DNA from 3 places in the Bradyrhizobium sp. UFLA05-125 genome. Region 2 is predicted to be linked to each of the others. Evidence: riboswitches for the same ligand, from Rfam matches in the RefSeq annotation. Region 2 holds a riboswitch; each other region holds the start of a gene.
The links. A riboswitch is a leader RNA that binds a small molecule or an ion and turns the genes downstream of it on or off. The one in region 2 is predicted to bind cobalamin.

Region 1 (10,033 bases), on a different contig from region 2:
TGGGCGGGCGTTGTGGCCACAGCGGGAGTGGGAGCTCGTCCAAGCGCGGCTCGATGGGCTTTGATGCGTGAGGTGGAACTGAAAGTCGAGGCGCTTCGATGTACATGGTCATTCGCAAGTACCTCAAAGTTCGTTCGGTTGCGGATGCTGCTCGCCGCGCCAAAAGCGGCATCGGTCAGATCCTAAGGGAAGCGCATGGTTTCAGATCGTACTACGTGTTGGATGCAGGCGAAGGTATCTGTGTCGCTGTTATGATCTTCGAGGATCGCGAAAGCGCCATTGCAGCCAATCACAACGTGTTGGAGTTTGTTCAAGCGAGCCTGCATGACCTTGAGCTTGGAGACCCCGAAATCGTGGCAGGCGACGTTTTAGTGAATATACAATCTGATCTTTGATTGTTTATGCTAGCCGAGTGGCCACTAACCTCAATTGAGCGCCTAGCAAGAAAAGGCCCGCCTTCGCCGATGTCCATGGAAGTATTCAGCCTTACCCGTCGAGACAGTAAGAGCTAGGCGAGGGCAACGTGATCATCCGCTGCGAGCAACCCGGACGATGGTGAACGAGGCGCGTTCGGCGCTTGAGCGCGAGTGTGTCGCGCTCTATTCGGTCGATTGGACGGCCGTAAATCCACCGGAGAAGCTGCTGCAGCAGCTGTTGCGGGCGCAAGATCACGCTCGCGTCAGCCGGCCTTGCGTAGTTCGCGGGCCGCTGCAACCATGTTGATGAGCGCCGGACGGACTTCCTCCCATTGACGAGTCTTCAGACCGCAATCCGGATTGATCCAGAGCTGTGAGTCCGACAGCCGTTGGCGGGCCAGCGCGATGAGATCCTTCATCTCAGTGGCTTCGGGCACGCGCGGCGAGTGGATGTCATAGACGCCGGGGCCGATGTCGTTCGGGTATTTGAAGGCTGTGAATGCATCGAGCAGTTCCATCTTAGAACGGGAGGTTTCGATCGAGATGACATCAGCGTCCATCGCGGCGATTCCATCAATGATGGCATTGAACTCCGAATAGCACATATGGGTATGGATCTGCGTTGCGTCGGCAACACCAGAGGAGCAGATGCGGAAGCTCTCCACGGCCCAGTCGAGATAGGCCTTCCAGTCGGATCGACGGAGCGGCAAACCTTCGCGTAGCGCTGCCTCATCGATTTGGATCATGGTCGCGCCCGCCTTTTCGAGGTCGGCGACCTCGTCCCGGATCGCGAGCGCGATCTGACGGCAGGCCTCGCTGCGTGGAATGTCGTCACGGACGAACGACCAAGTCAGGATCGTCACCGGCCCCGTAAGCATGGCCTTCATAGGCTTCCTGGTCAGCGATTGCGCGTAGCTCCACCATCCGACGGTCATCGCCTTCGGCCGGGAGACATCGCCGAATAAGATCGGAGGGCGAACGTAACGGGAGCCATAAGATTGCACCCAGCCGTGCTTAGTAAATAGGAACCCGGAGAGCTGCTCAGCGAAATACTGGACCATATCGTTGCGCTCGAACTCGCCGTGTACGAGCACGTCGAGCCCGATGTCTTCCTGCCATCGGACGGCGCGAGCCGTTTCATCCTTCAGGAATTGCTCATATTGCGCGTCTGTTAACTTTCCCTTGGCACGTGCGGCGCGAGCAGTGCGGACTTCTGCCGTCTGCGGGAACGACCCGATCGTGGTCGTGGGGAAAAGCGGCAGGCCGAAACGCTTGCGCTGAACCTCGGCACGGCTCTCAAAAGCGCTATTGCGGCGGCGCATAACCGCGTCAATCGTCGCCGTACGCTGGGCAACGGCCGTGTCATGGATCTTTGGCGAAGCTCGGCGGGCCGTCGCCGCAAAGTCCGATTCGGCAAACGCGGCGGCAACGACCTTTCCGTCGAGCGCGAGCGCTTTTGCCAAGGTCGCGAGCTCGCCAATCTTCTGAACCGAGAAGGCAAGCCAGCTCTTTACGTCAGAATCGAGATCGGTCTCTAGCTCAAGATCAATTGGGACATGCAGGAGTGAGCAGGAAGGCGCCAGCTGCACGCGATCCTTGCCGAACGTTGCAATGACGGGCTTGAACCGCTCCACGAGTGCCGACAGATCGGAACGCCACACGTTGCGGCCATCGATGATACCGAGCGAAATCACGAGGTCCGTGCGGGCGCCGAGTTCAATCTGGCTCAATTGTTGGGGAGCGCGGACAAGATCGACGTGCAATCCGGCGACTGGCAGCCCCAGAGCAGTCGCTAGATTGTCGCCAACTGCACCGAAATAAGTGGCAAGCATGATCTTGATGCCGGGCACCTCCTTGGCGAAACGCCGATAGACACGCTGCAGCGCGCTTCGTGTGGTCTCGTCCAGATCGAGCACCAAGCAGGGCTCGTCAAGCTGGACCCACTCGGCTCCACGTTTCGCCAGTTCTTGGAGGACCTCGACATAGACCGGAACGAGGCTATCGAGCAGCGAAATTGGATCAAACGCCAAGTCGGCGCTCTTGCCAAGCTTAAGGAAGGTGACTGGTCCGATCAGGACAGGCCGTGTTTGATAGCCAAGGGCTTTCGCCTCCTCGTATTCCTCGATCGGCTTGCGGGAGGAAAGCCTGAAGGTCTGACCTTTATGGAATTCGGGCACCATGTAGTGGTAATTGGTATCGAACCACTTGGTCATTTCCTGCGCAGCGGCGCCATGGCCATGACGGGCTTGACCGTAGCTCGCGTCGGGCTCCTGGTCTTGCGAGCCCCGTGCCATGGCGAAATAGGTCTTCAGCGAGACCGGACCGCCCTCCCAGCCGTGCGCTTTAGGAATCGCGCCAACCATGGCGCTCGTGTCGAGAACCTGGTCATAGAGTGAGAAGTCATTCGATGGGATGACGGTAACGCCAAGCGAATTCTGCCGTGCCCAGTTAGCGACACGAAGACCGGCCGCAGCTTCAAGAAGCTGCCGGTCGCTGATCTTGCCTTCCCAGTAGCCTTCGAGCGCCAGTTTGAGTTCGCGGCGTGGCCCGATACGCGGCATGCCGAGGGTTGCAACAGGAAGTGAGGGAAGAGACATAGCTTTAACCCCATTGTGGCTGGAGCAAAGGCTATGGCGGAGACGCAGGCAGGAGGGCCGCGAAAGCGCCCTGCTGCTTGGCGTACCACCGGACACCCCGCCCGTGGTCGATTATGTTGTCGGGGCAGGTCTCCTGGCTCGCGAGTCATCGCCTGCATCCGGCCTTCCCGAAGCGCCTGCTTCAGTGACACGTGTGGATGCGGCTCGCCGCTTACAGTTGCGGGGGCAGCGCCGGCATTGATTCAATCCTGAACGGATCGAGGACGCACCGGCTTCCCTCTTAGCTCCAGATCAAGAGAGATCTGGAGAACCTCGACAACTTCGATTATCTGCACAAGAGGGGTAACGTCAACCTCTGCGGATTACCTTTGCTGCGGCATCTGGCCGGGCGGGTCTGTCTAAATGAAGAAAGTATCGAGCCCTTCGCATCTGTCCGGAGCAATCGTCGTGCAAAGCTCCACGCGGCAGGATCTGCTCGACGAGCTCGGGCCTAACAGGAGCGATTGCGCCGTAAAGTGCGTCATATACCTTCATGGCGCCGACCTCCGCCGCCGTCAAGATCGCCACAATCGATCGAACATACGAAGGAATCAAAATTGATCTCGGCCAACAAGACCTTGAGGAGGGGCGTTGTCGACTCCAACGCTGACGCCTTTCTTGTTCGTCGGCGCCGAACTGCAACATCTGCATCAATGTCCCAGCGAAGTGCAAGGCATTTTGGATCGGTCAACTACCAATACTAGGAATTGATCGAACTGACAGACCCGGTCAATTTTACGAGGTCGCCTCAAGAGCGCAAGAAGAGCTCGTCGCTGTTGTCACGCATTGTGGCGGATTTCCGCTATGCGGTCCGCAATTTAGCGTTCGTCGACTCCTGTCGCAGTTGAATAGCTTGGTCTGGCGGACAACCTGCAAATTGGAGAGTGTCACCATGGATGCAGCCGTATCGTCGGATAGCATCATTCCTCGTTCCGACATCGTCAAACGCGCAGCGCGCATCGGCGCAGAGATCCGAAACGTCAAGCTGTCGGGAGACTTGCCAGACCAGACGATCGCCGCGATCAATGAGCTGCTGCTGGAGCACAAGGTTATTTTCTTCCGCGACCAGGGTCATCTCGACGATGCCGAGCAGGAGCGCTTTGCACTTCGTTTTGGAAGTCTGGCGCCTCATCCAACGCTCGGTGCCATAAAGGGAACGACGTCGATCATCGAGCTTGATTCTGCCCGCGCCGGTAGCCGGGCCGACTTGTGGCACACCGATGGAACCTTCGTCGATGCCTACCCCAAGATTGCGGTGCTAAGAGGCGTTGTAATACCAGCCTTCGGTGGCGATACAGTCTGGTCGAACACCGTTGCGGCCTACCTCGACCTAGCACCGCCGTTGCAGCGGCTTGCAGACAAGCTTTGGGCCGTTCACAGCAACTCCTTTGACTACGCTATACTGGACCGTGTCAGCGAGCTCGACAAAAAACACTTGGACGAAGTCTTTACTAGAACGATCTATCAGACTGACCATCCTGTGGTGCGCGTGCACCCCGAGACCGGCGAACGCACGCTGGTGCTCGGCGCTCTGGTACAAAATTTCGTTGGTATCCCAAAATACGACGGCCAGAAGCTGTTTGATGTCTTTCAGTCTCATATCACGGCTCTCGAAAATACCGTCCGCTGGAGCTGGAGGGAAGGCGATATAGCGATCTGGGACAATCGGGCTACGCAGCATTACGCGGTGAACGATTACGGCGACCAGCATCGCCTCGTTCGTCGCGCCACCGTCGCCGGTGAAGTACCCGTCAGCATCGATGGTGAGAGCAGCGTAACACGCATCAAGGCAGCCAAGGAACCGAAGGTTGCCTAGCGCCTTCACAAGGTTGGCCGCGATCCGGTCGATGCACACCCTACCTTTGTTCGCCAATTTGCTGCATGCAGCATTCGGCTTGCTCCGATATGGCATTTCAACGATGTCTTCGAGCGGCGCGCGCTTTCAAATCAAAAGCAGCGCCGGTTCTTATGAGGCCATATCGGCTTTGTCGCAAGATGCCGTCGTTCCCATCAGCAATGGCGGCTTGCCGCTTTGAAAGTGCCGCCCGGCAATCGCTCTGACCTTGAGAAGCGTGGGCGAGCGCGGTCGTTATACCCGTCCAGCAGTTGGTCCGCTCCAGTCTTTTTGACCTCGTGGCGACGGTGTCGAGACGGGCTTTGCGCGTGTCTTTGTCGGTAGACGAACCCACGCCCTAAATTAGCTCTTTATCCATCGTGCGGCGCGCGAGATCTCAGGCGAAACGATTAACGATTGATCGCGGCGACGGCTTCAAGCGTTGAGGAGCCGAATCGCGAAGCAATGCCTGCCGGTGTCACCTACCAACCTTAGCAATTGATGCAAACGTCGGACACATGGCAATCGTGGCTCAGCAACAAGTCGTTCTTCACGCGTTAAGGAAGTCGGGATGCAATATAGATCTGGCTGCGCCGTCGGGCCTGAGGGATCTACTATCTCGTCATCTGCATCTAGAAGGTCTACTCCCAATGCGATCTCCGCCGTCTCGTGTATTCAGGCTCCAAAGATCTCAAGGCTTCGGGCCGGTCAATTGCGTCGTCTTGCGGCTAGCGCGCTACAAACGACGCTTCATGAAGCCAATGCGCAGAGATGTCTTGCTGTCGCGCTGTCCCTCGCGGCGAGTCCCTTCGGCGGCTTGGCGCCGGCGCACGCTGCCGACGTGCCTAACCCCAAAAGCGGCACTTCGAATCAGATTGCTCAGGGAGGACTTCAAAAGAAGGACTATCGTGCTATCAAGCCCCGAGGCTACCGGTCCGAAGGAGTGGTGCATCCCGTCGGTAGCTCTGCACGCGTACAGAAAGTGATCGCTCTTGCGTCAAAGTCTGACAGCGCGGTTGTCCTTACAAAGAACGCAACAACTCAATTGAGAGCCGATCCATTTGCAAGGTTCGAGAACCTGCGCGAAAAAGGCATGTGGCTCAACATTCCTGGCCCTGCCGATACGATCGACCAGGACTACGGCGGCGTCAGATCTGCGTTGGCAGACGTCGGGATCGGTTATGTCGGCGGGACGGTAAACACATTCGTGGCCAATCACCTGCCGAATGCGGCCAGGAGCACCATCCGCGATCAGCTATATATTGGCCAGAATCCGACATTTAATACCCTAAACTTCATGATCGTGACCTATGATCTCAGCCGCTTTGGGATTCCCGATGGTCAGATCATCGTGGGCGCCCAGCAGCAATATTGGACATGGAAGCCTGGGGGGCCAGACAGATTTGGGATTAATACGCTTGCTTACTATCAGACGTTTTTCGACGGCAAGTTTGAACTCAAAATGGGTTATCTCCGAAACATAAATGAGTTCGTGGGAACTGTGGTCGGAGGAAACGCAGCAGTAAATGTTTTTGGGGCCTCATCGAATATCTTATACCAAGCAGGCATAAGCAACAATGCCGCGCCAACGCCAGCTGTCAATCTGAAGTACAATTTTGGTGATCGCTTCTACAATAAGATCTCGTTGCAGCGTTCACTCAGTCCAGACGGCCAATCTGCCCAGATTGCCGAAAATCCGACCGGCCTAAATTGGGACACGACCAACGCGGGCGTTCTTCTGCTTGACGAAGCCGGCTACAAGAACCGAGCCGCACCGGGTTCGCCCGAGACTTGGTTGCGGGCAGGTGCCGGTTTCAACAATAGCAGCTACAAAGACTTGCAGTATCCGACGCAACCGAGAGCTAACGCAAATAGCGTTTATTACGTCGCAGCCGACAGGCAGCTCTGGCAGTCTGATGCCCAAGGCTCAGCGGCTCGTGGCATCTATGGCGGATTTTCTGTGATGTACGCGCCGCCTGACTTAAACAGGGTCAGTCAGTACTACGAGCTCCGTCTTTATGCGAAGGGAGTGTTTGACAGCCGGCCACACGATCAGATTGCTGTGGTTGCCACAAACACCGCGTGGAGCAACTTTGCAGTGGATGCAGCCTTGGCCAAGGGGCACCTTGTGCATCGCGACAGTACGGCGATTTCCGGAACATATACAGCGCATTTGGCGCCCGGCATATATTCAAGCATAGGACTGACCTATATCAATAACCCGACAAGCATCACATACACCCCCCGAACGGGACATGCGTTGAATCTGTTGGTCTCCACGTCGATATTCTTCTAACCGCGAAGAGGGCGTCAACCTATGAAGAACCATCGCAAATTTGCGGAGTCCGCTTTTCGCAAACGTGGCCGCGCGGCTGAGCGGAAAACCGCCTGGCAACTACGCCTTCATCCATCCAAATGATCACGTCAATCTCGGTCAATCCACCAACGACGTGCTTCCGACGGCCATAAGGCTCGCGATCTTTCGTGTGTCGCAAGGTGCTTCGCTTGCCTTGATGAAAGTGGCCGCTGCCTTCTCGGAAAAGAAGAAGGAGCATTCCGAAACCTTGCGCCTTGGCCGCACATGTTTGCAGGATGCTGTTCCGATGTTGTTCGGTCAGACATTCGGGGCATATGAGGCGGTCCTACAGCGTCATGCGAAGCAAGTGGAGGAGTTGCGGCGCCAACTCCTGGTCCTTCCACTCGGTGGTACCGCAGTTGGTACCGGACTTAACTCTAAACCTGGCTACAAACAGGCGGTGTTCCGACACTTGTCGACCTTGATTGGTGACGAAATCAAGCCAGCTGCCGATACATTCGATGCGATGCAGAATTTAGTCGCGTGTGCGCGGTTATCGGCCGAACTTCGAAATTCAGCGAATTCCCTCTGGAAGATTGCCAATGACCTCATTGTGCTCTCGTCGGGTCCCGGCGGCGCTATCGGAGAAATTGCCTTGCCTGCGATTCAGGCTGGATCTTCGGTTATGCCCGGCAAGGTAAACCCAGTTATTCCTATAGCGGTTTGCCAAGCAGCATTTGCGATCTTGGGGAACGATGCTGCCATCGCGATGGCCTGCCAGCACGGCCTGCTGGAGATCAATTGCTAGACATGCTAGTTTGCGATCGCCTGATCGAGTCCATCATCCTCCTTCAACGTTCGGCGACGATCTTCCTCGAGCGGTGTGTGTGCTCGCTTACGGTTAATGAAGAGCGGTCCCGACAGAATTTGCTGGCGTCCAGTGCGCTAGCGACAGCACTGGTACCTGAGTTCGGGTACGCCAGTGTCGCCGCGGCTGTAAGAGCGGCGCTCAATGAACATCGACCTTTTCTCGAGATCGCCATCGAACGTGGACTAGTGAGGCGCGAAGACGTGGAGTCGCTCATGTACTGCGCTGCGATTGAAGCGACTAAGACGATGACGCATGAAGGCGCAGCCATAGCCTGATCGACGCGAGTTGAACGAAGGCAACGTAGTTGGCGGCAAGTCTGTCGTAGCGCGTCGCGACCCGCCGATATTGTTTGATCCTGTTGTAGAACCACTCGACCTGGTTGCGAAGCTCGGTAGAGATAAGGGCTGAAGCAGATCGGGTTGCTGCGATTGATTTTCGGCGGGATTTTAGCCCATGCTCCCTTCTTCATGGCGAGTTCTCTGATCCAGTCAGCGTCATAGCCACGGTCGGCAGGCAAAAGTGAGACGGAGTTTAGACCACAGAAGCAGTTTGGGAGTCTGAATCACGGGAGGCTTGCCGAAAGCAACGTTCGTGGCCCGTCCTGATGCGACGCCTACGGGCAAAAGCAGACATCTACCCACCGACAATCCTCCAGGAGCCATCAAAAATGACCCAAGGCGGTCCTTCAAGGCACCTCACAGCCCCACGACAAAGTGCTAGGCTCCTCTTCCCACAAGCGGTGTCCTTACGGGGGAGCACATGCGACGCCGGGATTTCATCGCCAGGACGGTGGCCGCCGCACTGCTGAAACTACTTTCGCCCAGATGCGCGGAAGCCGGGGAACGGATTTGGCGCTTGGGTGTACTCACGCTTGTGGATGTCAGCCTTATCCGTACCGTCATACTGCCCTACTTAGCGTCACGCGGCTTCGTCGAAGGCCGCAACCTTGTCGTTGACATACGCGTTGGCGCGGCGGAGCAAATGCCGGAGCTGGCACAAGCGCTGGTTGGCAACAAGCCCGACGCCATCATCGCCGCATCCGATTGGGCAATTCATGCAGCCCGCGCGACGACGAGTACAATTCCGATTGTCGCCGCGCCAATGGGTGCGGACCCGGTCCGCGCGGGCGTCGCCGAGAGTTGGGCGCATCCGGGCGGCAACGTCACGGGCGTTTCTCTGATCGCCCCGGAACTCGAAATCAAGCGTCTCTCGCTGTTGCATGAAATCGTGCCTTCGGTGCATCGGATCGCCGTCCTGTCCAATCATCGCACCGTCGTCGAAGCGGGCTTGTTGCCCTTGCGCAAGGCTGCTGCCGAGGTCGGACTTGAGCTGGTGGAAATCTGGATCGAGAGCGCGAACGAGTATGAAACCGCGTTTTCTGACTTGCGCGGGTCCGGCGCGGAAGCCCTGGTGATCGCGCCGACGCCAGAACTATCTCGCGATACCGCACAGCTCGGCGCACTTGCCGCGAAAAACCGATTACCCACAGTTGGTGGCTTCCGCGAGAGTGCCCAGGCAGGCTTGCTAATTGGCTATGGTCCCAGTCTCAGAGAACTTGACCGGCAGGTAGCAAGTTATGTGGAGCGCATCTTCAACGGCGCGCAAGCAGGCGAGTTGCCGTTTCAGGGCCCCACGCGGCTCGATTTCGCCATCAACATGAGGACCGCCAAAGCGCTTGGTCTCACGATCCCGCCGTCTTTCCAGGTGGCCGCCGACGAGGTGATCGAATGAGCTTGCGGATGTCGGCTCGTGGCCCATCGCGACATATTGCGCTGCGCACGACTTGGTCGCTACAGAGGCAAAGCAGACATAACCTTCGTCGCGTCATCGGCCGGTTTATCGGTACACGGCCTAGCATAGGGAAGTAAGGCAGATCGTTTGAGGTAACGAGCCGCGAACTCTTCGTGGATGTCGAAGAGCAAGCGTTGAGGAGTTCATTGTTATCGGTACTTACAAGGTCTACTGTTCACTAATATTTGC
Region 2 (10,033 bases):
ATGCGCCACCTCGGTCACACCCCTCACTTGAAGATTGGCCCGGCTGGTCACGTCGATCAAACCGTTGCCATAGCGCGCGGCAAGGCTCGCAATGCCCGCCGCCTGCGTCGCCACCAGCCGACCGCCATGCGGACGCACGCGCACCACGAGGCCATCGCCCGACAGCATCGGCCGCAGCGCGCCGGGGCACCAGCCTTTGATCGCGACTGCGCTCATGAGGCCTCCTTCAGCGCTGCCGCGATCGAGTTGCGGCGCGTCTTCCAGAGCGAGGCTTCATGCAGTCGGGTGAAGCAGGTTTCCATCGCAGCCAATGCGGCCGGATTTTCCTGCGCCATGAACGTCCGAACATCGTCATTGCCGAGGGTCGCGTCATAATAGAGATCGAACAGATGCGGTGGCACGGCGCCCGCCAGATGCGCGAATGCGGCCATATGCTCGAGCGTCGCTGTGATCTCGGCAGCGCCGCGAAAACCATGGCGCATCATGCCTGCGATCCAGTCCGGATTGGCGGCGCGGGCGCGGGCGACGCGCGAAATCTCCTCCGTCAGCGCGCGCGCCTGCGGCTGGTCGGGCCGCGTCGCGTCGAGGTGATAGAGCGATGGCGCGGCCGCACCTAACCTTGCCGCCGCCGCTGCAACGCCTGCTTCATGCGCGGCATAGTCGGCGGCGAGCAGCAAATCCGTCTCCGGTAGATCTTGTATATGGACGAAGGCGTCGGCGCTCGCGAGCCTCGTCTCGATGCCGGCGCGATCGGGCCGCATCTCGCCATCTGATGACAACGCCCAGGATGATGCCGACAGCCAGGCCTCGCCGGCCGCCGCACGCGAGTCTTGCGTGAAGACATCCGGTATCGAGGACAGGCCGACGCCGTATTGTCCGGGACGTGGCCCGAACACGCGCGCGACGCGCATGCGATAGGGATTTTCGTCGCCCTCGTCGTCGCGCTTCGAGAGCGCTTCGCTGGCTGCGTCGAACAATTGCGCGAGGCTCGAGAAGACGTCGCGGAACAGGCCAGACACCCGCAGCGTGACGTCGATGCGGGGACGGCCGAGCTCGGCCGGAGCGATGATGTCGTAGCCGGTCACACGTCCCGACCCGTGATCCCAGTGCGGCGCGAGACCGGCCAGATGCAGCGCCATCGCAAACTCCTCACCGGCCGTGCGCATGGTGGCGGAACCCCAGAGATCGACGACAAGCCCTTTCGGCCAGTCGCCATGATCCTGCAGGTGACGGCGCAACAGTTCTTCCGCAAGCCTGATACCTTGCGCATGCGCCGACGGCGTCGGCACGGCGCGCGGATCGACGGCAAACAAGTTGCGTCCGGTCGGCAGCACGTCCTGGCGCCCGCGATACGGCGAGCCCGCAGGCCCGGGCGCGACGCGGCGGCCGGACAACGCGGCGATCAGCGCGTCCCTCTCCGCTTCGCCGCAAGTCCCCCGGCCGAACACATGCAGGCCGTCTCCGAACTGGCTTTCCTTGAGATCGCAGACGAAACGATCGATGCGGGGGATCGCTTCGGCCGATGCAGCCGTTGCGGCGAGGCCGAGATCGGCGTCGAGGCCGGCCGCGTGCGCCTCGTCGCGGATCGCAGCAATGAGCCGCTGCCGGCGCGCGGGATCGAGACCATCGGCAGTCGAATATTCGTCGAGCAATTGCTCGAGCCGGCGCAGGCCCTCCGGCACAGCGGACTTCGTCAGCTGTGGCGGGAGATGGCCGATCGTGACCGCGCCGGTGCGCCGCTTGGCCTGCGCCGCCTCGCCGGGATCGTTGACGATGAAGGGATAGATGACAGGCAGATCGCCGATCAGCGCCTCGGGCCAGCAGGACGACGACAGCGCCACGGATTTTCCCGGCAGCCATTCCAGCGTGCCATGCGCGCCCATGTGCACGACGGCGTCGATGCGCTGCTGCCGGAGCCAGAGATAGAACGCGACATAGGCGTGACGCGGCGTGCGCGAAAGATCGTGATAGTCGGCGTCACGGTGACTGACCTCGCCGCGCTCCGGCTGCACTGTGATGATCGCCTTGCCGCTTTCGATCGCCGCGAAATGAAATTCGCCGCCGCGGCAGCTCGGATCGTCCTCGGGTGCACCCCAGGCACGCTCGAGGTCATCCTGCAATGCCCGTGGAAGGCAGGAAAGCGCCGCGCGATAGTCGGCGACGCTCCACGTCAACTCCTGTTTCGGCAAGACATCGCCGAGCGCACCCTGCGGCTCGACGTCGAAACCGGCCTCACCGAGATCACTGAGCAGCGCTTCAACGGAAGCGAGCGCGTCGAGCCCGACCGCATGGGCGATCTGGTGCGGCCGACCGGGATAGTTGGAGAGCACGATCGCCGGCCGCTTCTCCCCCGCCGGCTTTTCCGCGAGCCGCTGCCAGGCGGCCACGCGCGCAACGACGGCAGCGATGCGCTCATCGTCCGGCCGATGGGCAAGGTGCGAAAACTGCAAATCAGGATCGCGCTCGCCGGCCGACTTGAAGCTCACCACCCCCGCGAACACGCGGCCGTCGACCTCCGGCAGCACGACGTGCATCGCGAGATCGCCCGGCGAAAGCCCGCGGAGCGATTCGGCCCAGTCCTCGCGCCGTGCCGTGGAGAGTGCGACCTGGAAGACCGGACACGATGCAGCATCGAACGGCGTCGCGCCGTCGTCGCCAGCTGCGGAGAACGCGGTCGCATTGACGATGGCCGCCGGCGGATGCTGCGCAAATTGCGCGTGCAACCAGTGGGCGACGTCAGGTGCCTTCAACGACGTCACGAACACGCCGTGGGCATCAAATCCCTTCTGCCTCAGCGCTGCGATCAGCGCATCGACCGGCGCCGTGTCCGCGGCCGTAAGATACGAGCGGTAGAAGGTCACGAACGCGCGAGGTTTTCCGTCAGGATCGGGCAATGCCCCGACAACACCGCGCCCCGGCTCGTAGAAACCGATCTCGGGGACCTCGATCTCACCAACGACGGGCCCCGCATAGAGACCCGAGGCCAGCCCAAGCTGCGCGATCGCGGCTTGTGCGGCAACCGGTCCGCCCTTGTCGCAGAGCACCTTGAGCCGTCTGAGCGTCGAGACCGGCAACGTCGAGAACGCATCCAGCCGTTCATCGTCGCGACCATCCGCCGGCAACACGGCAAGCGCGATTCCGCGGTCTTTCGCCAGTTGATGCAGGGCCGCGAGCCCATAGGCCCAATAGGACTCGCCGCCGATCAGGCGCACCAGAATGCCGCGCGCTTGCGACAGCGTCCGCTCGATATAAGTGTCGATCGACAGCGGATGACGCAGCTCGGCGAGATTGGCGAGCCGCAGCGACGGCAGGCCAGCGCGCCCTCGCCGCCAGCCGGCAGCGAACGCGGCGAGATCGGAATCCGAGAACGAGAGCACCACGAGATCGGCCGGGTCCTGCCCGATGTCCCTTGGCGTCGCGGTCTCCTCCAGACCACGGCTCTCGCGGAAAACGACGTGCATCAGATGCCGAGTCCTTAAATGCCAAGCCCTGCCTTGATCGCCGCCTCGTCGATATCGCCATGCTCGCCGATCACGACCAGCTTCGATTGCCGGGGAGACGCGCCCCAGGGCTGATCGAACTGGTGCCGAACCCGCTCGCCGACCGATTGCAGCAACAGCCGCATAGGCTTACCCTTGACCGCGATATAGCCTTTTGCACGCAACACGTTCTGCTCGCGCGCCAGCCGCTGCACCGAGGCGATCAGCGCCTCGACGTCGACGACCTCAGGCAGATCGATCACGACGGAGTTGAAATCGTTGTGCTCGTGCTCGTCCTCGCCGTCGTGATGCGATGGGCGCGCGGCGAGATCGTCTTCGGCCGCCGCTTCAAGGCCGAGGATGACGCGCAGATCGACCGCGCCGTCGACCACGGGGAGCATAGGCACCGGACGCGGCATCTCCGCTGCGATCGCCGCCTTGGCTGCTTCGAGGCCTGCCGCACCTGCGAGGTCGGCCTTGGTCAGGAGCACGATATCGGCGCAGGCGATCTGGTCCTCGAACACCTCCGACAGCGGCGTCTCGTGATCGAGATTCTCATCCGCCGCGCGCTGCGCTTCCACCGCATCCGGGTCCGGCGCGAAGCGTCCGGCTGCGACCGCCTCGGCGTCGGCCAGCGCAATCACGCCATCGACCGTGATCCGCGAGCGGATTTCCGGCCAGTCGAACGCCTTCAGCAGCGGCTTCGGCAAGGCCAGCCCCGACGTCTCGATCAGGATGTGATCCGGCCTCACCTGGCGCGCGAGCAGTTGTTCCATCGCTGGAATGAAATCGTCGGCCACGGTGCAGCAGATGCAGCCATTGGCGAGCTCGACGATGTTTTCCTCTGGGCAATTGGCATCGGCACAGGATCTCAGGATCTGGCCGTCGACACCTTCACTGCCGAACTCGTTGACGAGCACCGCGAGCTTCTTGCCGTTGGCATTGCTGATCAGATGCTGGATCAGCGTCGTCTTGCCTGATCCCAGAAAACCCGTGACGACCGTGACCGGGACTTTTGCGAGCGTGTTCATTCGGCGGCCTCCGGCACGACGGCGATGGGGGGAATGCGGGCAAGCGATTGCTTGCGGAAGATTTCGGGACGGCTGCGCCATGGCACGATGCCGTCGGGCGCTGCGGCGTAGGCCGAAGCGCCTGCGATCACGTCGTTCGCATTGGCATCCGACAGGCGGCCATAGACATAGGACCATCGACCGGGCGCGCTGAGAGCTACCGAGCAGCCCTGGCTACAGGCCGACAGGCATTCGACGGGAACCAGGTTGACGCCTTCGGGCACGCCGGCGTCGAGGATCGCGGCATGCAGCCGTGCGCCGGGCGTGGTTTCGCCTTCGCCGAGTGTCTGCCCGGCGCGGCAGGTGATGCAAACGTGAAGTGTAACGGCCATCGCCCCTTCCAGGATATCTGCGGGAGGCGATGAGGCGCACGAACCGCTCGAGAGAGGGTCCGTTTCCCCGTCGCGGAACACCCCGTCCGCCGGTCCAAAAACATTCGCGCTGGCAGGTCTCCCGGCTTGCGGAGCAGGTTTTTTCCCTTCGATCCCCGCCTTCCCGATCCCCCATGGGATCAGTGGCTTCGGGCATCTCTCCGGTCACGGTCGCGGGGGCGGCTGCTTTTCGAACACGAATCTTGCCGATACGAGCCCTATCGCATTCCCTCTTCGCCTGTCGTAGGACAGGAACCAACGCTGGCCCACCATTTGCCCATGGCCGCCACTTGTCAAGCCGAAGGACCATTTCAGATGACGCCTGAACCGGATACCCCAGCGGTGGACAACACGGACGCCCGGCATGCTGCGAAAATGGCGAAAATCAAGGTCGCCCGCGACAAGATCATGGCGACCAAGAGCGGCGAAAAGGGACTGATCATCGTCCATACCGGCGCGGGCAAGGGCAAGTCCTCCTCCGCTTTCGGAATGATCGTTCGCTGTGTCGCACATGGCTTCCCTTGCGCGGTCGTCCAGTTCATCAAGGGCGCGTGGGATACCGGCGAGCGGCGGCTGCTCACCGGGCATTTTGGCGATCTCTGCCAGTTCCACGCCATGGGCGAAGGCTTTACCTGGGAGACGCAGGACCGCGCCCGCGACATCGCCGCCGCGCGCGCCGGCTGGGATAAGGCGAAGGAGCTGATATCGGACGAACGCCTGCGCATGGTCGTGCTCGACGAGATCAACATCGCGCTGCGCTACGACTATCTCGATATCGCCGAGGTCGTCGATTTCCTGAAAACGCAGAAGCCACCGCTGACGCATGTCGTCCTCACCGGGCGCAACGCCAAGGACGAGCTGATCGAGATCGCCGATCTCGTCACCGAGATGACGCTGGTGAAACATCCGTTCCGCTCCGGCATCAAGGCGCAAGCGGGCGTCGAGTTCTGAGACTTCGATGGCGCGCGCATTGATGATCCAGGGAGCGGGCTCGGACGTGGGCAAGTCGCTCGTCGTCGCGGGCCTTGCGCGTGCCGCAAAGCGCCGCGGCCTGCGCGTGCTCCCGTTCAAGCCGCAGAACATGTCGAACAATGCGGCCGTCACCGTCGACGGCGGCGAGATCGGCCGTGCGCAGGCGCTCCAGGCGCTCGCCGCCGGCGTCGAGCCGCACACCGACATGAATCCGGTGCTGCTCAAGCCCGAGACCGATGTCGGAGCGCAAATCATCGTGCAGGGCAAGCGCATCGCGACCGCACGCGCCCGCGACTACGCCGCGATGAAGCCTTCGCTGATGGGCGCCGTGCTCGAAAGCTTCGAACGGCTGAAGGCGCGCACCGATCTCGTGCTGGTCGAAGGCGCCGGCAGCCCGGCCGAGGTCAATCTGCGCAAGGCCGACATCGCCAATATGGGCTTTGCGCGGAAAGCCGATGTGCCCGTCGTGCTGATCGGCGACATCGACCGCGGCGGCGTCATCGCGCAACTCGTCGGCATCAAGGCCGTAATCGATCCTGACGATGCCGCGATGATCCAGGGGTTCATCATCAACAAGTTTCGCGGCGATCCCACGCTGTTCGATGACGGCTACCGCCTGATCCAGGACAGGACATCCTGGCGCGGTTTTGGCGTGCTGCCCTGGTTCGCGCGCGCCGGCGAGTTGCCGGCCGAGGATGCACTGGGATTGGGCGAGGCGCGGAAGCCCGGCAAAAGCAAGATCGCGTTTCTGGCGCTATCGCGGATCGCCAATTTCGACGATCTCGATCCGCTCAAGGTCGAGCCCAACGTTGACCTCGTGATGGTCCGCCCGGGCGAGGCGATTCCCGGAGACGCGCGGCTCGTCATCATTCCCGGCTCGAAATCAACGCGCGGCGACCTCGCCTTCTTGCGCGCGCAAGGCTGGGACATCGATCTCCTCGCGCATCACCGCCGTGGCGGCCATGTGCTGGGTGTCTGTGGCGGCTATCAGATGCTCGGTCACAGCGTGGATGATCCCGAAGGCATCGAGGGCCCAGCCGGAGAGACGGCAGGTCTTGGCCTTCTCGATGTTACGACGGTGATGTCGCCGCAAAAGACGCTCACGCGCGTCACCGCGCGCCATGCCGGAACCAGCGAGCCCATCGACGCCTACGAAATTCACATCGGCCGCACCGAAGGGCTGGATCGCGCGCGTCCCTTCGCAATGCTCGACGGCGCGCCGGAAGGCGCGATCTCCGGCGATGGGCGCGTGCACGGCAGCTATCTGCACGGCCTGTTCACGTCGGACGGTTTCCGCATGGCGTTCCTCGCGCAGCTCGACATTCCCTCGGCCGATCAGCCCTATCACGCCCGGGTGGAGAGCGCGCTCGACGCGCTCGCCGATCACATCGAGGCGCATCTCGACGTCGAAGGCCTGCTCGCGCTGGCGCACTGAGCGTCAGCCCGCGAGCGCCGATTCAAGGCGCGACCATTCCGCCTCATCGCCCGGCAGCCCGAGGCGCAGCCAGCCCGGCCGCGCGCTGAAGACGCGCGACCAGATCTTGCTGCGCGCGAGCTTGTCCTGTGCAGCAAGCGCATCACCTGCATCGTAGAGCCGGAACAGCGGCGTGCCACCGATCAGCCGCCATCCTTGCGCCGTCGCCGCCGTATCGAGCCGTACGCAGTCGCGTTCGAGCCGCGATGTCGTCGCCTTGGCCCATTCGCGATCCAGCAACGCGCGCCGACCGACGGCTATCGCGGCACCCGAAACCGGCCACGGCCCTGCCATCGCCGAGAGCGCTGCAATGTCTCCTTCCGCGCCGAGCACGAAGCCGAGCCGCAAGCCGGCCAGCCCATAGAACTTGCCGAACGAGCGCAGGATCAGAAGACCGCCCTGCCCCGCTTCAGGCGCGAGCGAGAGTTCGGGCAGCGCATCGGCAAAGCTTTCGTCGATCACGAGGTGGCCAACGCGCGGCAGCAGTGCGAGGAGGTCAGCTCGCTCATGGTGCCGACCATCGGGATTGTTGGGATTGACGACGACGGCGAGATCGGCGCCCGCGAGCGCGTCGAGATTGGACACCTCGGCAACGTCCCAGCCGGCGGAAGAAAGCACTGCAGCGTATTCGTTGTAGGTCGGCGCGAGAATGCATGCCCGGCCCCTGCGCGACAAAGCCGGCAGGCACTGGATCGCGGCCTGCGCGCCGGCCATGGCGAGCAGCGGCGCCCTCGTCGCATACGCCTGCCGCGCCGCTTCCTGCAGCGCTTCGATCTCGGACCGCGACGGCAGCGCACTCCATGCGCGCTGCTCAATCTCGCCCACGGGATAAGGCTGCCGGTTGATGCCGGTCGACAGATCGATCCAGTCCTCGATGCGGCCGCCGAACCGTTGCATCGCGGAGTCGAGATTGCCACCATGCTCGCGCATCGCCGCCCTCAGACCAATGCCAATGCTGCGAGCAAGCCGCCAAGCAGCAGCATCGCGCGAATATAGAGCTTCATGCCCAAGCGGACATCAGCGCCAAGCGGATCGCGCGCGCCCGCGTTCAGCCAGGGCTCGTCGGTCAGGGTGCCATGATAGCTGCGTGGGCCGCTCAGGCGCACGCCAAGCGCGCCCGCCATTGCCGCTTCCGGCCAGCCGGCATTGGGCGAGCGATGACGGTTCGCATCGCGCGACATGCAGGACAAGGCCGTTGAGGGTTTCGCGGTCACCAGCGCGAACAACAGGCCCGTCAGCCGCGCCGGGATGAAATTGGCGACGTCGTCGATGCGCGCGGCCGCCCAGCCGAACCAGAGGTGGCGCTCGGAGCGATGGCCGATCATGGAATCCAGCGTGTTGATCGCCTTGTAGCCAAAGATGCCGGGCAGGCCGAGCAGCGCGCCCCAAAACACCGGCGCCACGATGCCGTCGGAGGCGTTCTCCGCAAGGCTCTCCAGCGCCGCACGCGATATCCCCGCTTCGTCCAGAGACGCGGGATCGCGGCCGACGATTTGCGCGACCGCAAGCCGCGCCGCGTCGATGTCGCCCGACTGCAATGGCTGCGCGACGGCGGCGACGTGATCGTGGAGCGAGCGCAGGGCAACCAGCGGCCAGGCCAAAATGCCGAGCAGAACGGCGCGGCCCCATTCGGAAACGAGCCAGCTTTGCACCAGCCAACCGATGCCGGCGCACAGCGTGATCACCAGCAGTGCGGCGGCAACGCCGGCCATGCGCCGCGTTGCCGGCGCATCCGCCGGTCTGTTCCAGTTGCGATCGAGCAGAGCGATCAGCCTGCCGATCCAGGTCACGGGATGGCCGATGCGCGCAAACAATGCGGCGGGCCATCCCCAGATGGCATCCACCGTCATCGCAACCGCCATCGCGCCGGCAAAGCCCACGTCAGATCTCCTTCTCACCCGTCCTGATGCGCAAGAATTGGGGCACAGCGCAAGCCCCTGCCCGCCGATTTCGGCTTTGTCTTTGCGCCCGATTGGTGATTAGTGCGGGTCAGAACGGAGGTTTCATGGCGGTTGTCCTGATCACGGGAGGCGCGAGGTCCGGGAAAAGCCGGCGGGCCGAGGCGCGCGCCCGGAGCTTTTCCGGCCGGCCCGTCTACATCGCGACCGCGGAGGCGCTGGATGTGGAGATGGCGGAGCGGATCGCCCGCCACCGCGCCCGCCGCGGCGATGAGTGGATCGAGCGCGAGACGCCACTCGATCTCGTGGCGGCGCTCGATGCGACCGACGGCGGCGGCGCGCGGCTGGTCGACTGCCTGACGCTGTGGCTCTCCAACTTGCTCCATGCCGAACGCGACTGGTCCAACGAAACGGCGCTGCTCGCCGCCGCACTTCGCAGGCAACGGAGTCCGGTGATCCTCGTGACCAACGAGGTCGGCCTCGGTATCGTGCCGGACAATGCGCTGGCGCGCCGTTTTCGCGACGCCGCCGGCCTTTTGAACCAGGCCGTCGCCGAAGTCGCCGACGAGGTCGAGTTCGTGGTTTCGGGCCTGCCAATGAAGGTCAAGTGAGGCCATGACCCTCCTCAAGCAACTCGCCACCATCGTCAAGGATTTGCGGATCGGCCTGTCGCTCGCCACCATCCTGCCGCTCGGCCCGTCGACGCCGGTCGGAGATGGTGACATTGCGCGCGCGGGCTGGACACTGCCGGTCGCAGGAGTTTGGGTCG
Region 3 (10,033 bases), on a different contig from region 2:
GTCTCGACGTGCTCGAGCTCCGGTGCGCCGATCAGATGCGGCAACAGGAGCAAGATCACGCCGGCGATGGCCGCCGGCACCGAGCGGCGGAACACGATCAGCGCCAGGCCCGTGGCCGTCGCGAGCACTGCTGCCGTCCACCAGATCTGGCGAGACAGCAGCGGCGCGGCCGGCACGCCCGGCAGTTCCGGCGACAGGCCGAGGCCCGGGGCGATCGTGAACACGGCAAAGCCCGCAAGCCCCCACATCAATCCTTCATGCCAGGAGACAGGCCCGCCCGTCGCGCCGCTGCGGACGGCAAAGAAGCCGGCGAGAAGCAACGCAAAGCCGATCGCCGTCAGCACATTCGCGGCCGCCGTATAGGCGTTCCGCTCAAAACCGTCGCGCGGCTCCCAGGCCTCCGCGCCATGATCGTGGCCGGCGTGGTCGTGGTCGGCGTGATCGTGGCCGGTTGCCGCGTCCTGTGGTGCCGCGGCGGCCTCGTGATGGTGCGTTTCCGCCGCCTTCTCGAAGACTTCCGCCTTCAGGATGAGGGGCACCGTGCCGAACTGCTGCGCGGCCGTGACGATCAGGCCGACGATGAAACCCGAAATGACCGACGAAAAGACGATCGAGCGAAACGTGCTCATGCCACCCCGGTCAGTGGCAGGGAAATGCGTTCGAATGCCGGACATCGTGCGCGGCGTTGTGGACGACGTCGATATGGGAGAAACCGACGACACCGACGATGAAGAGGCCGAGCACCATCGCCATCAGGGCCTGGGTCAGCCGCCCGGCCTGCGCGGCAGCGACCGGGAAGTGCGTGACCTGTGCGTGTGACTGGCTCATGGCTGTGCTCCACCTCTGATTTGACCGCCTTCTAGCAGCTTCCGCGCGATGTCGCGACTGGTTAGATGCAGGTTTCTGCCGGCCGGAATGCGTTTTTGCACGACCTTGGCGCTCGCTGCCGACCTGAATGCATCTTCAAATCGTTCGAAATAGCCGAGGCACTCCGCCGGTGACGGGTCCGCGCCGAGCAGGGTCCGAAACGCGCCGCGGTGCACGGCGCAAATGGCACCGTGGTCCCTGACCGAAAAGATCACGGATGCGATGTCGGCGCGCCAATGGACATCGTCGTTCAAGCCGACATCGCCCGTCCCCGCCCGAACGGATCGAGCAGGCGGACGATTTCGCAGGCGGCAACGAGACCGACCAGCCAGAGCGCGTTGGAAGCGCCGATGCGGGCCACGATGGCGGTCGTGAAAGCCCCTGCCCCACCCAGGAACGGCGTCGCGGCGAACAGCACGAGCTCATAGGCACCGTAGGCGCCGATCAGGGCCGCGGCCAACGCCAGCGGCGCGCGATTTGGCGGCAGCGAACGGATCACGGTAGCGGATGCTGCGGTCGCGGTCAGCGCGGCCGCGCCGATCACAAAGCCCCAGGCGATCGTGCCGGCGTCGACGGGATAGTGGTGCACGCTGAAGCCGATCGTCTGATTGACGAGCCAGGCCCCGGTGACGACGAGCAGCGCCGGACGCAGCGGCAGCACGGCCGCAGCAACGACTGCAAACGCCGCAAACGGCGTGGCGCAGGCGAGCGCGAAGCTTGCAAGTGCGCATGACACGGTCAGCAGCGCGAAACAAAAGATCGCGGCATAGCGCGGCTCGACCGGATCAAGACGGACACGGTCGGTGTGAGGCGGCAGGACGTTGAGGGCCATCGGTGATCTCCTTGCTGGGGATTCTAATCGATTTATCGGGTCAGTGAAGGGCTTCCATCGGATCTTCGGGGTCTGTCGGATCGAGCCCGTCGTAGGCCGCAAGCCATTCGACGAGTATCTGCGATGGCGGCCCGGCTGCCGACAATTGCCGCAGGGCGACCCGGATCGTGGAGCGGGCGAAACGATCGCGTCTGAGCGCCGGCGTGTCCGGGCCCCGTCCGGCCGCGACGGCCTCGTTGACCTCGCGCTTGAGCGCCACAAGCTCTGGCACGCCATGGCGCTCGAGCAAGGCTTGGAAAGCCAAGTGATGGTCCGCCCGGAACGCATGCTTGCGGCCGAGCGGGTCGCGGAGCGCATGCGCCGGATAAAGATGGGTGCAGGGAACCCAGCCATCGGGCAACGGCTCGGTGGCCGAATGGGTGCGGCCATGCGCCAACAACTTCGGCAGAACATGGGTGTGCGGGCCGTCCGGGCTTCTCCCGCTCGGCGGCGGGATCGGCTGAAATACTTCGGCCCGCCCGATCCGGCTGACGAACACGCGGTGCGGATTGGCCGCCAGGATAATCCGCATGACGTCGTTCCCGGGCGCGAACACTGGCGTCCCGGCACGGCTCCGCAGCGCCGCGATCACGTCGGGATCGCCGACCCGGATGCAGGCATCGATCTGCAAGCAGCCAAGGCCAAGATCGAACAGCACGTCCCCGCGATCCCGGCTGCGCAGCGCATCCTCATCCGGACCAATTTCCGTCAGCGTCGTGCGCTCACCCATGGCGCAGGATTCCCGCGGCAGGCAAACCGCCACACGATGGCTCCAGCTTTCGGTCGTCGGCGACTCCGATGCAATCAGACGGAGATTTGGACGAGGCACGATCCGCACTCCGCCCTTGTCCGTGACGACGCCGATCCCCTCACTGGTCTGTTGCAGATCGGCGGGTTCGCCGGCGTCGCGCGTGAACTCGGCAATTGCCCCGAACGTTCCTACGCTCCAGCCGGTCTCGACGTTGCCAAGCTGTCTTGCCAAGACGTTCATGATATCGAAAGCCATCGTCATCGGAACGTTCTCGTCCACTGTCCCTGCTATCTGACGTCGTAACTTGCAATGCGTATGCCGCCGAACACACCGAGACCGGGTGCCAGAAAGCCGGTCGGGTTCTGGTAGTGCCGGTTGAAGAGATTATCGACCCGCGCAAACACCTTGACTTGATCGCTGATCGCATAGTCGCCCCGCAGATTCACGATGGTGTAGCCGGGCGCCACGATCTGCGCCCCCGTGTCCCGCGTGATATCGAGCCAATCGCTGACATGAAGCACGGTTACCGACAGCGTGAGGGGGTCGATCGGCAGCCAGATCGCGGTTGCGCTCCACTTCTCCTTTGGCCTGCGAAGGAGCTGCAATCCCGTGCTCGCATCGACGGTGCGGGTGAAGGTGTCGTCGGCGCGCACGCTCACGCGATCCGTGATCTTCGCGGTGACGAAATTCTCGGTGCCTTCCGTCGTCGCGAGTCCCACGTTCGTATAGGACGTGAAGGTGTCATTGCTCGTGATGAGGTTGGTGATGCCGTTGTGGAAATAGGTCGAGCCGAACCGCACGCAATCGCCAAACAGCGGCTGCTCGAAACCCGCGTCATAGCCTTGGCTCTGCTCTGGTTTCAAATTGGGATTGCCGAAGAAGAAGAAATCCGGGAAATTCTGGTAGAGCTCGCTGAGCGTCGGCGCCTTGAAGCCGGTTCCATAGCTCCCCTTCAGCTTCGTCTCGGTCACCGGAATGATCACGGCTGGCGCGATGCGATAGGTCGCATGCTCGCCGAACTGGTCGTTGAAGTCGTTGCGCATGTTGGCAACGACGAAGACCCGGTCGGCAAATTGCGACTGCAACTCGACGAAGCCGGCCTTGTTGTCGTTCTGGGCGGAGAAGCCGGTCGCATCGATGCGATCGGTCTGCTGCTCGGCGCCGACGATCAGGTTGTTGCCACGCGCGATCTCGGCGACGGCATGCCAGTCGTATTTGATGCGTTCGCCCGTCGTGACGGTCCACAGCGGATCGCCGAGACCAATGTCGGAGCTGCGGTTATTGGCATAATTGACGGCGAAATAGTTCTTGATACGGCCATCGAACAACGACCAGACGGCTTCGTCGCGATTGAAGAGCTGCCGTACCCCATGCGTGCTCAGGGTGGCGTTCGGCGTGCTCGGAAAGCCGCTATCGCCGGTGAACAGCAACGTCGCCTCGGTATAGCGGACGACCGAGTTCACCGACCAGCTGTCGTTGATGTCTAGCCCGAGCTTGGTCGAATAGCTCATGTTGTCGTAGTTGTTGCCGTTCGCCTTCTGACCCGGCGGCAGCAACTGGAGCGGCGTCACGGGAACGTCACCCGCATGAAAATGGGCGACGTTGAACGCGTAGTTGAAATTGTCCTGCGAGCCGCTGAGGCCCACGGTCTGGTTGAAGGTGTTGAACGACCCGGTCTCGATCGAGGCGGTCGCGCGCGGCGGCTCGCGGGTCGTTACCTCTACGTCGCCTTCCCGGGACCGAGATTTCCCAGTGGCATGTGACGAAAGATTCGCCGCTTACAGTTGCGGGGGCAGCCGTGGCGTTGGGGACATCCCGCACCACGTTCCCTTTTGATCTCCGAAAGGAGAACCGTCAGTGACGATGTTAGGGGTTTGTTAAAGTCGGAGTCAATCGGTTCGAGGTGCGGCCGAAGAAGCAGGTGTGGCAATCCACACGCGATTCGGCTCACTCCCTCCGGCGCACTCGCTTAGCGGATGATGGTCGTCAGCGACGAGTAGCGTTTGGTCGGCCTTGCTTCACCCGGCGAGAACTGCGCGAAGGCGTCGCTGACGCGGACCGCGGGCGGCGTATCGCTTGCGAAGCTAAACTCTTTCGGCCGCGGCGCGTAGAAGTCGCGGCTATAATAAGCGTCGTCGAAACGCGTCTCGTTGATGCCGAACAATGCGTCGCAGGCGAACAGGAGCGCATAGACTCCCGCAATCGCGGCGACGATCTCCTTGAGAACAGACATGTTGGTGCCCCACCCTTTCGGGGGAGCATGCGCGAGGGTTCCAAAGGCCGGGTTTAAGACGGCGCGGCATTTGTGGGCAGGGTTGGCCGCGGGTCAGCAAATAACAGACAATTTGAACGAATGCGTTATCGCCGGAATCGGCAGCGCTAACCTCGCGGCGTCACCGCTCGGATTGGGCGATCTTCACAAGGCCGTTTTCGGCAAGAATGTCCTGCCCCTTGTCCGACAACAGGAACAGCGCAAGTCGCGCAGCGTCCGGGTTGTCCGTGAGCAAGGCGAGCCCATAGGTCGCAACGACGTCGATCTCGGGCGGCAACCGCGACACCTTCAATCCCGGAACCTCGCGCAAGGTCTGCTGCTGGCCGCTGCAATAGACGAGCAGCACGTCCGCCTTGTCGGCGAGAAAGACGCTGGCAGCTGCCGTTTGACCTTCGATCGGTTTGATTGCGGCAGGGCCGCCGACCAGCTTCAGCGCCTTCTGGCTGAGCGCAGCTTCGGCGCCGGCTCGGATTTTCTCCGCACGCTTGAACACCGCGAAAGCATAGTCCCCGCCGGGGTCAACGACAGGCGTCGACGTCGCCAGACGTATCTTGGGATCCAGCATCGTCTCCAGCGCGTTCGCCTCAGTCAGACCGATCGCTTCCCGGCTGAACAGGCAGAGATTATTGCGTGCGAACGGGATCACCAGCGTCTGCGGCCGCTGCACAGCGAGCGTACGGGGATGCTCCGTGTTGGCCGAGAGATAAAGGTCCGCTGCCTCGCCTTTCTCAATGCGCTCGCGCAAGCCGCCGGCCGGACCGAAGACGGGTTCGGCGACTTGCGAGGCGTCCAGGCCGGCCGCCTTGATCGCCTGTTTCACCGACACCGTCAGGCTTCCCGCCGCGTAGACACGTGCGGGCTCGGCGCGGACAGCCGAAGCGCTGATCACAAGGAGAAATGCGGAGATGATGGAGAGTGGTCGTCTCATGAAACTTGGGCCTATGCTCTACAGCAATCGTTCGTAAAATCCGCCGTACGAGCCTTTTGGTTCAACAAGATGGATTTCGTGTATCCGGTGTCGCTCTTGGCCAAGCTCATCGGGATCACGCATTCGCTACGTGCAACCGACACTACCTGAGCCGCGTGACGGGCGTTCCACTCGCTGGCTGCATCTCGATCAATTTTGCGGTGCACCCGTTGCAAATGAGAGCGCACTCGTCGGATACGAGACCCAGCTTGATGTTGAGGCCGTTGCCGAGATCCTGCTCGGCGAGGCCGGCGATGATCCCGTTGCAACTCAAGCACCTGCGCGGAGCTTCCACGCTGCGATTCTCCTCAACCGCCGGCACAACGTGACGGGACATGGTCAGATCCTCTTTCATTTCGGCCCTCGGCCTCTCGCTATATTTACTGCCATATATCGCGAGCAGCAAGGCGGACAGGGAGGAACAAAAAGAACGACAGCCACAGCGACGAAATGGCCGCGCTCCGGCGAGATCGCCTACTACTTAGGTCCTAATCTTCCGAGATATACGTACGGATATAACGTTGACGAATGTCTGTGTTGAGCGCAGACTTCCTGATGGTTTCGCCGGGATAGCTGAATCCCCACTCGCTGCTGGAGCCTGCTGCGCTCCTAGCCAACCTGTTGCGCCGTGCTGCCCCGCCGCGATCGGCGCACACGGTCAACCAGGCGCGGGACCGCAGACGACAAGTACAAAAATTCGTCAATCCCACGGAGGAAATGCATGTTCCAGCAAGCGCTCGACCAAATCTCGAAACAACTCCTTATCCGCGAACGCTATGACAATTTCATCGGCGGCAAATGGGTGGCCCCGGTCGAAGGCAAGTATTTCGACAACCCGAGCCCCATCACCGGCAAGAAGCTCTGTGCGGTGCCCCGCTCCACCGCCGCTGACATCGAGCTTGCGCTCGACGCTGCGCACAAGGCCAAGGACGCTTGGGGCAAGACGTCGGTACAAGAGCGATCCCGGCTCCTGAACAAGATCGCCGACAAGCTCGAATCCAATCTTGACTTGCTCGCCCTCGTCGAGACGCTCGACAACGGCAAGCCGATCCGTGAGACGACCCATGCCGACATGCCGCTCGTCGTCGACCACTGGCGCTATTTCGCCAGCGTGGTACGTGCCCAGGAAGGCGGCATCTCCGAAATCGACCACGACACAGTCGCCTATCATTACCACGAGCCGCTCGGCGTCGTCGGCCAGATCATTCCCTGGAACTTCCCGATCCTGATGGCGACCTGGAAGCTGGCGCCAGCGCTGGCCGCGGGCAATTGCGTGGTACTCAAACCAGCCGAACAGACGCCGCTCGGCATCCTCGCCGTAATGGAGCTGATCGCGGACATCCTGCCGCCCGGCGTTGTCAACGTCGTCAACGGTTTCGGCATCGAGGCCGGCAAGCCGCTCGCGCAGAACAAACGGATCGCCAAGATTGCCTTCACGGGCGAGACGACGACGGGGCGCATGATCATGCAGTACGCCTCCGACAACCTCATCCCTGTAACGCTGGAGCTCGGCGGCAAGTCGCCGAACATCTTCTTCGCCGACGTCGCCGAGACCGATGACGACTTCCTGGACAAGGCACTGGAAGGCTTTGCCATGTTCGCGCTCAATCAGGGCGAGGTCTGCACTTGTCCGAGCCGCGTGCTGGTGCAGGAATCGATCTACGACAAGTTCATGGAAAAAGCGGTCGCGCGCACCCAAAAGATCAAGCAGGGCCATCCGCTCGACCCCAGCACCATGATTGGCGCGCAAGCCTCGAACGACCAGCTCGAGAAGATTCTCTCCTATCTCGACATCGGCAAGCAGGAAGGCGCAAAAGTGCTGACTGGCGGCAATCGGGCCAAGCTGGAAGGCGAGCTCGCCGAAGGCTACTACGTCGAGCCGACCATCTTCGCCGGCAACAACAAGATGCGTGTCTTCCAGGAAGAGATTTTTGGGCCGGTCGTATCCGTCACGACGTTCAAGAACGAGGAAGACGCACTCGCAATCGCCAACGACACCCTGTACGGGCTCGGCGCCGGTGTCTGGACCCGCAACGGCAACCGCGCCTACCGGTTTGGCCGCGCGATCCAGGCCGGCCGTGTCTGGACCAATTGCTACCACGCCTATCCCGCGCATGCGGCATTCGGCGGCTACAAGCAGTCCGGCATCGGGCGCGAGACCCACAAGATGATGCTGGATCACTACCAACAGACCAAGAATGTCCTGGTCAGCTACTCGACCAAGGCGCTCGGCTTCTTCTGATCGTTCGCCGCCTGATGGCGCAGGTGCGGCCCAACCGCACCTGCGCCCCTTTTCATGGGATGCACACATCATGGTCAACCGGGTTGAGATCACGCCAAAGGCCGTCGAGATCATCGAACGCCTCAAGGGCCAGCACGGCGCGTTGATGTTTCATCAATCCGGCGGATGCTGCGATGGCTCGGCACCGATGTGCTATCCGGTCGGCGATTTCCGGGTCGGACCGCAGGACGTGCTGCTCGGCAATATCGCCGGATGTGACTTCTACATTGGCGCCGCGCAGTTCGAGTACTGGCAACATACCCAGCTCATCATCGACGTCGTTCCCGGACGCGGATCCGGATTTTCGGTCGAAGCGCCCGAGGGCGTGAGATTTTTGACCCGTAGTCGCGTCTTCACCGACGAAGAGGTCGCCGAACTCGAAGCCGCAGGCCCACCGGCCCGGGCGGCCTGAGCTTCCTTACGGGATGCTCCGGCCGCCGGCACGCAATCCGTCTCCGTCAGACGGCGAGGTTCATCCAGACCGCCTTGGGCTCGGTAAAATTGTCGAGCGCGGCAGTGCCGTGCTCGCGGCCGAGGCCGGAGTCGCGCTCGCCGCCCCAGGGCAGGCGCACGTCGGTGTAGCCATACGTGTTCATCCAGACGGTGCCTGCCCTCGCCTTCCTGGCAAAACGCCGGAGCTTGCCGATGTCGCGGCTCCAGACGCCGGCGGCAAGGCTGTAAGCAGTACCGTTGGCGATCCGCAGCGCGTCGGCCTCGTCCTTGAACTTGATGACGCTGACCACGGGACCGAAGATCTCCTCTTGCGAGATCCGCATCTCGTGCTCGACATTTGCGAACACGGCGGGGCTGATGAAATAGCCGCGGTCACCGACCCGCTCGCCGCCTGTGACGAGTGTTGCGCCCTCCTTCTGTCCGATATCGACATAGTCGAGGATCGACTTCATCTGCTTTTCGGAGATCACGGGGCCGAGCGTCGTCTTGCGATCGAGGGGATCGCCCACACGCAGCGATTTCGCGCGCGCCGCGAGCCGATCCACCACCTCGTCATAAGCGCCCTCCTGCACCAGCACGCGGGAGCCAGCCGAGCAAACCTGGCCCGCGTTGAAGAAGATGCCGGAAGCGGCCGCCTTCGATGCGGCTTCGAGATCAGCGTCGTCGAAGATGACGTTGGCCGACTTGCCGCCGAGTTCGAGGGAGACGCGCTTGAAGTTGCTGGCCGCGCCTTTCATGATTCCGCGCCCCACGCCCGGCGAGCCGGTGAAGGTGACCTTGTCGACATCGGGATGATTGACCAGCGCATCACCGACGACGCGGCCCGGACCGGTGACGACGTTGAAGACGCCCGCCGGCAGGCCGGCTTCGAGGGCGAGCTCGGCAATGCGCAGTGCCGACAGCGAAGTCAGCTCGGCCGGCTTCATCACCACCGTACAGCCACAGGCGAGCGCGGGCGCGAGCTTCCACATGCCGATCATCAGCGGGAAATTCCACGGGACAATCGCCGCGACGACGCCGACCGGCTCGCGCACCGTATAGGTCAAGGCGTCATCACGTACGGGGACCACGTCGCCGGCGATCTTGTCGGCCCAGCCGGCATAGTAGATCAGCGTGTCGACGGCGGCCGGAAAATCCTGGCGCAGCGTTGCCGCGATCGGCTTGCCGGCATCGATCGACTCGAGCTCGACGATCTCGTCGGCGTGCTGCTTCAGTATGTCTGCCCAACGCAACAGGATATGGCCACGCTCGGAGGCGCGCATCGTGCGCCACGGACCTTCGAACGCGCGCCGCGCAGCCGCCACCGCATGCTCGACGTCGGCCTCGTTGCCCTCGGCGATGGTAGCAATGACCTGCCCGGTCGCAGGGTTGAGAGACTTGAAGGTGCGCCCGGAGCTGGCGGGGATGCGGCGGCCGTCGATCAATAGATGCTGTGGCCGGGACATGAACTCGCTGGCCGCCGAGTGCGCAAAGTCATATGCAACAGACATCATATTTCCTCCTGTTCTGGTATGCCAGACTAGGCGCGTATTGGCCGCAGTAAATATGATATCGTGTGCAAGTAGACGCGC

Region 1: linked by a shared signal. The riboswitch ahead of metE (5-methyltetrahydropteroyltriglutamate--homocysteine S-methyltransferase) and the one ahead of SO156_RS16600 (DUF1636 family protein) in region 2 are both predicted to bind cobalamin.
Region 3: linked by a shared signal. The riboswitch ahead of SO156_RS38590 (TonB-dependent receptor plug domain-containing protein) and the one ahead of SO156_RS16600 (DUF1636 family protein) in region 2 are both predicted to bind cobalamin.

The regions. Positions count from the first base shown of each region.
Region 1 covers NZ_JBANBJ010000027.1:72,040-82,072, reverse strand. The annotation lists gene SO156_RS23345 (hypothetical protein) at 99-395, shown strand; gene metE (5-methyltetrahydropteroyltriglutamate--homocysteine S-methyltransferase) at 680-3,013, opposite strand; cobalamin riboswitch at 3,120-3,343, opposite strand; gene SO156_RS23335 (TauD/TfdA dioxygenase family protein) at 3,945-4,868, shown strand; gene SO156_RS23330 (hypothetical protein) at 4,900-5,088, shown strand; gene SO156_RS23325 (carbohydrate porin) at 5,599-7,182, shown strand; gene SO156_RS23320 (lyase family protein) at 7,247-7,990, shown strand; gene SO156_RS23315 (hypothetical protein) at 7,993-8,328, shown strand; partial or broken gene SO156_RS23310 (IS5/IS1182 family transposase) at 8,291-8,450, opposite strand; gene SO156_RS23305 (ABC transporter substrate-binding protein) at 8,813-9,784, shown strand.
Region 2 covers NZ_JBANBJ010000015.1:106,859-116,891, forward strand. The annotation lists gene cobG (precorrin-3B synthase) at 1-216, opposite strand, end outside; gene cobN (cobaltochelatase subunit CobN) at 213-3,461, opposite strand; gene cobW (cobalamin biosynthesis protein CobW) at 3,476-4,510, opposite strand; gene SO156_RS16600 (DUF1636 family protein) at 4,507-4,881, opposite strand; cobalamin riboswitch at 4,976-5,195, opposite strand; gene cobO (cob(I)yrinic acid a,c-diamide adenosyltransferase) at 5,236-5,871, shown strand; gene SO156_RS16610 (cobyric acid synthase) at 5,879-7,327, shown strand; gene cobD (threonine-phosphate decarboxylase CobD) at 7,331-8,296, opposite strand; gene cbiB (adenosylcobinamide-phosphate synthase CbiB) at 8,305-9,246, opposite strand; gene cobU (bifunctional adenosylcobinamide kinase/adenosylcobinamide-phosphate guanylyltransferase) at 9,372-9,875, shown strand; gene SO156_RS16630 (adenosylcobinamide-GDP ribazoletransferase) at 9,880-10,033, shown strand, end outside.
Region 3 covers NZ_JBANBJ010000079.1:7,444-17,476, forward strand. The annotation lists gene SO156_RS38565 (CbtA family protein) at 1-629, opposite strand, end outside; gene SO156_RS38570 (CbtB domain-containing protein) at 640-828, opposite strand; gene SO156_RS38575 (DUF1488 family protein) at 825-1,121, opposite strand; gene SO156_RS38580 (hypothetical protein) at 1,118-1,699, opposite strand; gene SO156_RS38585 (DUF6925 family protein) at 1,740-2,750, opposite strand; gene SO156_RS38590 (TonB-dependent receptor plug domain-containing protein) at 2,777-4,171, opposite strand; cobalamin riboswitch at 4,158-4,361, opposite strand; gene SO156_RS38595 (hypothetical protein) at 4,459-4,722, opposite strand; gene SO156_RS38600 (substrate-binding domain-containing protein) at 4,883-5,689, opposite strand; gene SO156_RS38605 (hypothetical protein) at 5,832-6,065, opposite strand; gene adh (aldehyde dehydrogenase) at 6,450-7,970, shown strand; gene SO156_RS38615 (DUF779 domain-containing protein) at 8,041-8,421, shown strand; gene SO156_RS38620 (aldehyde dehydrogenase family protein) at 8,468-9,952, opposite strand.